One region of the Shewanella sp. SW32 genome, then DNA from elsewhere that is predicted to be linked to it. Evidence: predicted binding sites of a transcription regulator. Region 1 holds the regulator's gene; each other region holds the start of a gene.
The links. The regulator MetJ, encoded in region 1, represses methionine synthesis genes. The targets are predictions, from matches to a motif close to TAGACGTCTAGACGTCTA.
Positions count from the first base shown of each region.

Region 2: msrA (peptide-methionine (S)-S-oxide reductase MsrA) is a predicted target of MetJ. The motif match lies at 2,132-2,149, and genes of this name have one in related genera.
Region 3: metK (methionine adenosyltransferase) is a predicted target of MetJ. The motif match lies at 1,845-1,862, and genes of this name have one in related genera.

Region 1 is NZ_JAKKSJ010000006.1:138,688-141,973, forward strand. It holds gene nrfD (NrfD/PsrC family molybdoenzyme membrane anchor subunit) at 1-32, shown strand, start outside; gene L5M28_RS05135 (sulfite exporter TauE/SafE family protein) at 138-881, opposite strand; gene metJ (met regulon transcriptional regulator MetJ) at 1,016-1,330, opposite strand; gene metB (cystathionine gamma-synthase) at 1,542-2,705, shown strand; gene L5M28_RS05150 (bifunctional aspartate kinase/homoserine dehydrogenase II) at 2,717-3,286, shown strand, end outside.
Region 2 is NZ_JAKKSJ010000025.1:4,672-7,957, forward strand. It holds gene L5M28_RS15370 (thiamine pyrophosphate-dependent dehydrogenase E1 component subunit alpha) at 1-634, opposite strand, end outside; gene astE (succinylglutamate desuccinylase) at 797-1,831, opposite strand; gene msrA (peptide-methionine (S)-S-oxide reductase MsrA) at 2,162-2,641, shown strand; gene pgm (phosphoglucomutase (alpha-D-glucose-1,6-bisphosphate-dependent)) at 2,758-3,286, opposite strand, start outside.
Region 3 is NZ_JAKKSJ010000031.1:54,554-57,839, forward strand. It holds gene tkt (transketolase) at 1-1,459, opposite strand, end outside; gene metK (methionine adenosyltransferase) at 1,905-3,056, shown strand; gene L5M28_RS17685 (hypothetical protein) at 3,213-3,286, shown strand, end outside.

The DNA.
Region 1 (3,286 bases):
TTGTGTACGCAGGGCAAAGCTATTTAAACTGAGTGTAGATAGGCTTTACATATTGAGAGATAAAGAAAAAGCACTGGCAATGTCAGTGCTTTTTATTGCTTGAATCTTGAGAAGGTTTGCCAGTACAAGCGGGACGCTTATTGGGGTAATAACTCGATAACCGACTTCATCGTTAGCACTAAGGCGCTGATACTGCACAGGACTAACGTCGCCATCTTTGTCTTCTCTTTATCGACACGGCCCACTAATCGTCCTGCGACTAAGTAACCTAAAATCACTGAGGGGAGCAGCATCAACGACAGCCACAGATGTTTTAATTCTAATAAGCCAGTGATCGCTAAAATGATCAGTGCAATCATGGAGCTAAAAATGAAAAAGGCCGACAGGGCAGCGCGAAACTGCGAGGCATCTTTGCCTGCCAACAAAATCGCCATCGGCGGGCCACCAATCGCGGCGATATTGCCGAAGATCCCTGAAACCACGCCCGCACCGAAGAGGGTTTTCTTATTCACTGGCAGGCTGAATTTATACAGGCTAAGGATCACTGCGACAGTCACAATGGCGGCGATGGATAAACCGAGTATGGGTTGAGGCGCAAACAGCAATAAACTCGCGCCGATAAAACCGCCTGGCACGCGACCTATGAGCGCATATTGCAAGCCATTGAATTCTAAGTGACCGCGCTCACGCACTAAGGTCAGCAGGGCGATGGAGAAACCCATAGCAATAACAGGCGCAGGTACAAGTTGTGGATCGACGATATACAGCAAAGGACTGGCGACAACCGCAAGCCCAAACCCAATAAGACTTTGGGTTAATGCGCCCAGAAACACGACCAGCGAGGCTAAGGCGAGTGTCTGTGGATCTATCATAGAAAACATAGGATTTCCTATATCCCAAACCAACTCAAGATGGTGAAATTTAAAGTTTGAAGTCGCTTGGGTATAAACAAAAAGGGATCGTTAACGATCCCTATTGATGAGCACTGTGATATGACTTTGAAAGCGACGAGTCGCTATTCCATGTCTTCCCACTCTATTCCCATTTGATCCATCAACAACTTGGCTTCGGCGGGAATGCTGTCTGGGTTATCTTTTGACAGATCTTCATCGTTGGGCAATGGCTGGCCAGTGTAGGCGTGCAAAAATGCCTCACACAACAGCTCGCTGTTGGTGGCGTGACGCAAATTATTGACCTGACGACGAGTACGTTCGTCCGTGAGGACCTTAAGCACTTTGAGCGGAATAGACACAGTAATTTTTTTTACTTGTTCATTCTTCTTGCCATGTTCAGCATAGGGGCTGATGTATTCCCCATTCCATTCAGTCATTGACTCACCTGTTATAACGCTAAATTCGGGGCAGATTTTAAACCCTTACAAAGAACAGTCAAATTATTGCTACTATTTCTTTGTGATTGCAAACAGATTTCTTTATGTTCAGACGTCTAAACGTCTTCACGCCTATTGACGATGGCGTTGGGCTTAGGTACATTTAGACGTCCAGACATCTCTATCAGTCTACCGAATTTAGGAGTCCCCCATGGCAGAGCGTCAATTAGCCACACTGGCAGTGCGTCAGGGTATCGAAAGCGATACTCAATATGGCGCAGTTGTGCCACCGATTTATTTGTCGACTAATTACGCCTTCGATGGTCATAAAAATCCCCGCGAATTCGATTACAGTCGTTCAGGCAACCCAACGCGCTGCATTTTAGGCGAAGCATTAGCGCAATTAGAAAAGGGCGCCACTGGCATAGTGACGTGCACTGGCATGGCGGCCATCACCTTAGTGACTACTTTGCTCGGCCCCGATGACTTATTAGTTGTGCCCCATGATTGCTATGGTGGTTCCTACCGTTTATTTACCAACTTGGCGAAGAAAGGCCAGTTTAAGCTCATTGTGGTCGACCAAACCGACAGCCAAGCGTTAGCCGCCGCCATTGCACAGAATCCTAAGATGGTGTGGCTCGAAACCCCATCGAACCCGTTATTGCGTGTGGTAGATATCGAAGCCATTGCTAAGGCGAGCCATGAGGTCGGCGCGCTGGTGGTGGTCGATAACACCTTTTTATCGCCGATATTGCAACAACCCCTATTGTTAGGCGCGGATATCGTTATCCACTCCACCACTAAATATATCAATGGTCACAGCGATGTAGTCGGCGGCGCAGTGGTCGCCAAAGACGCGCAAATCGGCGAAAGCTTACATTGGTGGTCGAACACTCTAGGCTTAACGGGGTCAGCCTTTGACAGTTATCTGACCCTGCGCGGCCTGCGTACCTTAGCGGTGCGTATTCGCGAGCATCAAGCCAATGCCCAGCGTATTATTGAGGTATTAACGCAAAGCCCTGTGGTGAGTAAAGTCTATTACCCAGGGCTTGCGGATCACCCAGGCCACGCCATTGCGGCCAAGCAACAACAGGGCTTTGGCGCTATGCTGAGCTTTGAGCTCAAAGGCGGCGAGGCCGAAGTGGTGGCCTTTTTAGGTGCACTCAGCTTATTTAGCGTGGCGGAAAGTTTAGGTGGCGTCGAAAGTTTAGTGGCAGTGCCCGCCACTATGACCCACAGAGCCATGGAGCCGCAGGCGCGCTTCGAGGCTGGTATTAAGGACACCCTATTGCGTCTATCGGTGGGTATTGAAGATGCCGCCGATTTAGTTGCAGATATTCAAGCAGGATTAGCCGCCGTTGCGGCTTGTCAGTAGAGGAATAATAGATGGCACGTTGTCACTTACATAAATTTGGTGGCTCCAGTTTAGCGGATGCCGATTGTTATCGCCGAGTCGCCCATATCCTGTTAACCCACGGTCATAGTGATGATCTCGTGGTGGTCTCTGCGGCGGGTAAAAGCACGAATTTCCTGTATAAATTATTAGCGCTGCGTGATGCGGGTCAGCTATGGCAAGAAGAATTACAAGTGCTCATCAGTTACCAACAGGGGTTGATTGAGCAGTTGTTGTCGAATGAACAAGCCCGCGATCTGCGTGAGCGTTTGGCCACTGATAAAGCGCAACTCATCAGCTTGTTGTCTTTAGATGAGCGCAATGAATACCAAATCAACCATGTGGTGAGCTTTGGCGAACGTTGGTCGGCACGTTTAATGGCGGCGCTGCTGCGCGAATCTGGCGTGGTAGCAAGCCATGTGGATGCCTGTTCAATTTTAGTGGCCGATGAAGCCGCTGTGCCGCAAATTCGGGTACAGGAATCCCGCGCTAAAGTACAAGCCCTATTAGCTGCGCATCCCAATGAACGCTTAGTGATCACAGGATTTATCTGCGCTAACGAG
Region 2 (3,286 bases), on a different contig from region 1:
AGAAGAAAATCACTGGGCATTTCAGTACCGCGGCCATGTTTAGACCAGCATGAAAATCCCCTTCCGATGCAGCGCCTTCGCCAAAATAACAAACCGCGACTTTGCGCTTACCTTGCATTTTTAAGCTGTAGCCCACACCAGTTGCCTGCGGGATTTGCGTGGCTAACGGTGAGGAAATCGTTTGATAATGCAATGCCGCACTGCCGTAATGGATTGGCATTTGTCGACCTTTACCAAGATCTTTCTCGTTACTGAACATCTGATTCATAAACTGTTCAGTGGTAAAGCCGCGATAACGCAACGCCGCATGCTCACGATATTGCGCGAGGATAACGTCTTCTTGATCGAGTGCGGCCACACTGCCGACAATCGCCGCTTCTTCACCCGTACAGGTCATGTAGAAGCTGATGCGTCCTTGACGCTGGGCGCCAAGCATACGTTCATCAAGTACCCGAGTGAATACACAGGTATCGTAAATTTTAGTGGCTAAGGTTTCATCTATCACAGGCAAAACCGCGGTTTCATAAGTGGTGCCGTCGGCTTGTAGAATTCGAAGGATAGGAATGTGTAGCGATGCCTTATCCAAGAAGCCGACACGGTGCACTGTATCAGTGTTGAGTGTTGCTTTGCTCATATTGTGCTCTTGTTATCTCATTACGCATCAAAGCGTTTTGATGCGTCTGTTTATACGAATATGCCCGACGAACATTACGTTAACGTAAACTACCTATCAACCATCGGCATAGCTCAAACCACAAGTTATCCCTGCCACGCATGTATATATTGCTTTACAAGCCTAACGCACGTCCGCATTCACCGCAGGGATCAGGCAAATCACAGTGCGATTGCCAATAGGCACTTTGGCATTAGGGAACACGACAGACTCAAACTCGTGCTCCACTTTAATTTCTTGCCCACCTTCCCGCGCTAAAACAAAGCCCTTCGGGAAAGCTCTGAAGTTTTCGACATCTGTTGCGAAGGTAAATTCAAAATCATCGAAATGTTTATTGATGACGCGGCACACTTGGTACAAGTTAACCTTATCGGCATCAAATGCATCCAGCTCCAACGACTTAGCGGTGATCAAGCGCATGAACATTTCATGGGTGGCGATAAAACGCGTCATGTCGTTCTGCCCCATGGGATACACTTTGCCAAGCTCAATGGTAAAGGCATCGGCGCCGTAGCATTCAGAGGAAAAATAGCTGAAGGTCGTGGTCGGTTCGTGGTGGAAAAGTACTGTATCGACGCCGCTTGCGGCTAAAAACATAATTTGCTCGCCGCTAAAGGCGCGCCCTGGACGATAGGGATAGATAGCGAACTTTTCATGCTTCGAGGCGCGCATCGCCGTGTGCAAATCATAATGGATGCGCTGACGTCCATCGGCAACCGCAGTATAAAAACGATCGACATAGGCTTCGAGTTTTTTCGCGCGTACTCGCTCAGGGTTCACTAACCCTGGTGGATTGGAATGCTCACCACTAAATAGACGATTCATGTTTTCGTCAATAATCCGCGTGCCGTTATTAATCGCTAATGGGTTACCAATGAGAAATAAAGTGCGCTGTTTTGCGATGATCTTTTGCTGTAGAAGTTGTTTAATTAAGCTATTGCAGAGTTCAATGGGCGCGGTCTCGTTACCGTGAACACCGCAGGAAAGCACAATATCTTTTCCTTCATTCTGTATTGGTTCGAAAACAATAACACCGGTATCCCATACTTCCACTTGAGTATGATCGCCTAAGTTAAATGAAAATTCGCCATCGAACTGTTCAGGATGGGCTAAGGTGAGCGCTAAAAAATCCTTTGAATCTAACAGAGCTTGTAACACAGAATTCTCCTTATAATGATGTGTAACAGTATTGGCGCAATAGCATAAGTACAGGCAGTAATAACCACTTAAGCATTTTTCTCACCGCGGTTAGTCTCACTCGCACCTAAAAAACGGCTTCAATACTAACACATGTTTTTAGTGCTGTTCTCAGACATTTATTACCGTAGGACCCAGTTTTAAACGGAATGACATTCAACTAAGCTGTTTGTTAAATTATCAGGACATTCCCTAAGAATTTCCCATGATAAATATTCCAGCTTGAGGCTTGCTTTTGCACTCAAGTTTTATCACAATCCTTAGCCATCTAGACTTCTATTGGATTTAATTATGGCGTTAGCAACCTTTGGTGCCGGCTGTTTCTGGGGCGTAGAGTATTTTTTTAGACAAGTGAACGGCGTATCGAATGCCACCTGCGGCTATATGGGCGGCAATAATAGCGCGGCGACCTATGAAGAAGTCAAAAAAGGCAAAACGGGCCATGCCGAAGTGGTGCAAGTGGAATTCGATCCTGCCCTTGTCAGTTATGAAGACTTGCTCGATGTATTTTGGAAAAACCACAATCCAACGAGTCTGAACATGCAAGGCGGAGATATTGGCACTCAATATCGCAGCACCATTTTCTTCCACGACCGTGAGCAAAAAGCGGCCGCCGAAGCCTCAAAGTTAGCTTTTGCCCGCTCGGGGCGTTGGGGATTACGCCATATCGTCACAGAAATAGTGCCACTGCAACAGTTCCATGTGGCTGAGGAATATCACCAAAATTACATCGATAAGAATAACTTACCGAGTTGTCATATCGAGTACTAAATACGGTCAAATTAGTATTAGATCAACTACTCACAGCTGAATTAGACACAAACAAAAACGCACTCAAATCTGAGTGCGTTTTTTATTTTGAGACGTTAGCTAAACCTACTACTGCATTAAGCGTTTAGCGCCTTATCAATTAATGCCTGCGCATCTTTGATGATCTCAGCCAAATGCTGCTCACTGATAAAACTTTCGCCGTAGATTTTAAATAACGCTTCAGTGCCCGATGGACGCGCCGCAAACCACCCATTAGCTGTGGTAACTTTGATGCCGCCAATCGCCGCATTATTGCCTGGCGCATGGGTTAACACGTTTTCGATTGTCTCACCTGCAAGCACAGTGGCATTTAAGGTATCGGCATTGAGCAAAGCAAACTTGGCTTTGTTTTCAAGACTGATTGGGCTATCGATACGCTTATAGAAACTTTGGCCAAATTGTTTTACTAACTCTTGGTGACGCTGACCTGGGGTTTTACCTGTCACCGCAAGAATTTCTGCCGCAAGTAACCCTAGAATAAAACCGTCTTTATCCGTACACCAAGTAGAGCCATCACGGCGTAAAAATGCCGCGCCAGCACTCTCTTCACCGCCAAAGGCGATTGTGGCTTCGGCTAAACCGTCGACAAACCACTTAAAGCCCACT
Region 3 (3,286 bases), on a different contig from region 1:
GCGTCATACGCAGGTTAGCTAATTGCTCAACTGGCTGATGCGTTGGGCCATCTTCACCTTGACCGATAGAGTCATGGGTATAAACGAAGATGTTTTGAATGCCCATCAGCGCCGACATACGAACTGCGTTACGAGCATATTCCATGAACATCATGAACGTTGCGCCGTAGTTGATGAAACCACCATGCAGCGAAGCACCGTTCATAATGCCGCTCATGCCGAATTCACGCACGCCGTAGTAAATGTAGTTACCAGCTGGATCGTCTTGAATACCTTTAGAACCTGACCACAGTGTCAAGTTAGAACCCGCTAAGTCAGCAGAGCCGCCTAACAGTTCAGGCAACATAGCGCCAAATGCACCGATAGCATTTTGTGAGGCTTTACGGCTCGCAATACCTTCGGCTTTGTCCTGTGATGCTTGCACGAATGCCTGCGCTTTTTCTTCGAAATCAGCAGGTAATTCACCTTTCAGTACACGGCGCTCGTATTCAGCAGCCAGTTCTGGGTGAGCAGCGCGATAAGCTGCAAACTTCTCGTTCCACGCTGCTTCACGGGCAGCACCGGCTTCTTTGGCATCCCAACCCGCATAAACGTCAGCAGGGATTTCGAATGGCGCATGTGGCCAGCCAAGGAATTCACGGGCTGCTGCGATTTCCGCATCGCCTAATGGCGCGCCGTGGCAATCGTGGCTGCCTGATTTGTTGGGTGAACCAAAACCGATAATGGTTTTGCAGCAAATCATTGTTGGTTTATCGGTAACGGCTTTAGCCGCTTCGATAGCAGCACGGATTGCCGCGCTATCGTGACCGTCGACACCGGCAATCACATGCCAGCCGTAAGCTTCAAAACGTTTTGGCGTATCATCGGTGAACCAGCCTTCAACATGGCCATCGATAGAAATACCGTTATCATCCCAAAATGCGACCAGTTTACCTAAGCCTAAAGTACCGGCTAATGAACAGGCTTCGTGGGAAATACCTTCCATCAAACAGCCATCGCCGAGGAAACAGTAAGTGTAGTGATCAACGATATCGTGACCATCACGGTTAAACTGTGCCGCTAAGGTTTTCTCAGCAATCGCCATACCGACAGCGTTGCTTATGCCCGCACCGAGTGGACCCGTTGTGGTTTCAACACCTGGGGTGTAACCGTATTCTGGGTGACCCGGGGTTTTAGAATGCAATTGACGGAACTGTTTTAGCTCTTCAATTGGTAATTCATAACCAGTCAGGTGAAGTAAAGAGTAAATCAGCATTGAACCGTGACCGTTAGAGAGGATAAAACGATCTCTATCTACCCATTTCGGATTGTTCGGGTTGTGCTTAAGGAAATCATTCCACAGCACTTCAGCAATATCTGCCATACCCATTGGGGCGCCGGGATGGCCTGAATTTGCTTTTTGAACTGCATCCATACTTAACGCACGGATTGCGTTTGCGAGTACTTTACGGGAAGACATGCTCTCTCCTGCTTGTTTGTGGGGTCTAGCGGGCAATTTGGATGCATATTTTCCCCTACATGCCAGTGTGACGCAAACTAAAATTACCATTCACTCAGCAAAAGATGGGCGAATATGTACCCAAACAACCTGAAGATGCAGGATTTAGGTCGCTTGAGTATACAAGTCGCAGAAACAAGCCAGTCACTCTACTGGCGTTTACTTAAGAGGGCATAGCAAGGATCACTTGTAATAGAGAAATAAATTTCTCAAAAACATAGTAAACTTAATGCTATGAAATATAAGTAAAATAACCTATTTATGACTGAGCGTAGTCGTTTTCAGGTCACAATCTGAGAGGATTTTTTATTATCGGGGGTGATCGGCAATCGGATTTAAACTAAAATAGCCGTCTAGATGTAGATGCTTCTACACGTTTGAATGCTAACGACGAGATTTTCCTACTATGGCAAAGCACTTGTTTACTTCTGAGTCGGTCTCAGAAGGTCATCCCGATAAGATTGCAGATCAGATTTCTGATGCTGTGCTAGATGCAATTCTGGCTCAAGATCCAAAAGCACGCGTAGCGTGTGAAACTTATGTCAAAACCGGCATGGTATTAGTGGGTGGTGAAGTCACTACCTCTGCCTGGGTTGATATTGAAGAAATCACCCGTAAAACGGTGCGTGAAATTGGTTATACCCATTCAGATATGGGGTTTGATGCAGACTCGTGCGCAGTATTAAACGCCATTGGTAAGCAATCACCCGACATTAATCAAGGTGTAGACCGCGCAGACCCTGCAGAGCAAGGTGCTGGCGATCAAGGGTTAATGTTTGGCTATGCCAACAACGAAACCGACATTCTGATGCCTGCACCTATCACCTATGCTCACGCATTAGTGAAACGTCAGTCTGAAGTGCGTAAAAATGGCACGCTACCTTGGTTACGCCCAGATGCGAAAAGCCAAGTCACTTTTGCCTATGATGATGGCAAAATTATCGGTATCGATGCAGTTGTGTTATCGACTCAGCACAGAGATGACGTTTCACAAGCCGACTTAATTGAAGGCGTGATGGAAACCATTATCAAGCCAGTATTACCGGCTCAATGGTTAAACAAAGATACTAAGTTCTTTATCAACCCAACTGGCCGTTTTGTTATCGGTGGTCCAGTAGGCGATTGCGGCTTAACGGGTCGTAAGATCATCGTTGACACCTACGGCGGCATGGCCCGTCATGGTGGTGGCGCATTCTCTGGTAAAGATCCATCAAAAGTGGACCGTAGCGCAGCATACGCTGCCCGTTATGTGGCAAAAAACATAGTTGCAGCAGGTCTTGCTGATCGCTGTGAAATCCAAGTGTCTTACGCTATTGGTGTGGCAGAGCCGACCTCTATCAGCATCGAGACCTTCGGTACTGGTAAGGTGTCTGAAGAAGTGCTGATCAAGTTAGTCCGTCAACACTTTGAACTGCGCCCATACGGTTTAACGGCCATGCTAGATTTAGCACGTCCAATTTATCAAGCGACCGCCGCTTATGGCCACTTTGGTCGCAGCGAATTCCCATGGGAAGCGACTGATAAAGCCGAAATATTACGTGCTGACGCGGGTCTATAGTCTTAATTCATTTCAATTTTTACACTTAAGACCCATAAAAAAACCGCTACCCAGCGGTTTTTTTATGTCTGACATTTAGTTAGATTAATAGTGCTAAGACAAATATGGCAAGATAAAAAGCAGCATATACACAGACCATTAGAGTGCACAGACCCCATGACCGATAACGCCATCTTATTACAGCAACTTCAATCTTGTGCATGGGCAGCCAACGTAGGTCTGCCAGAGGA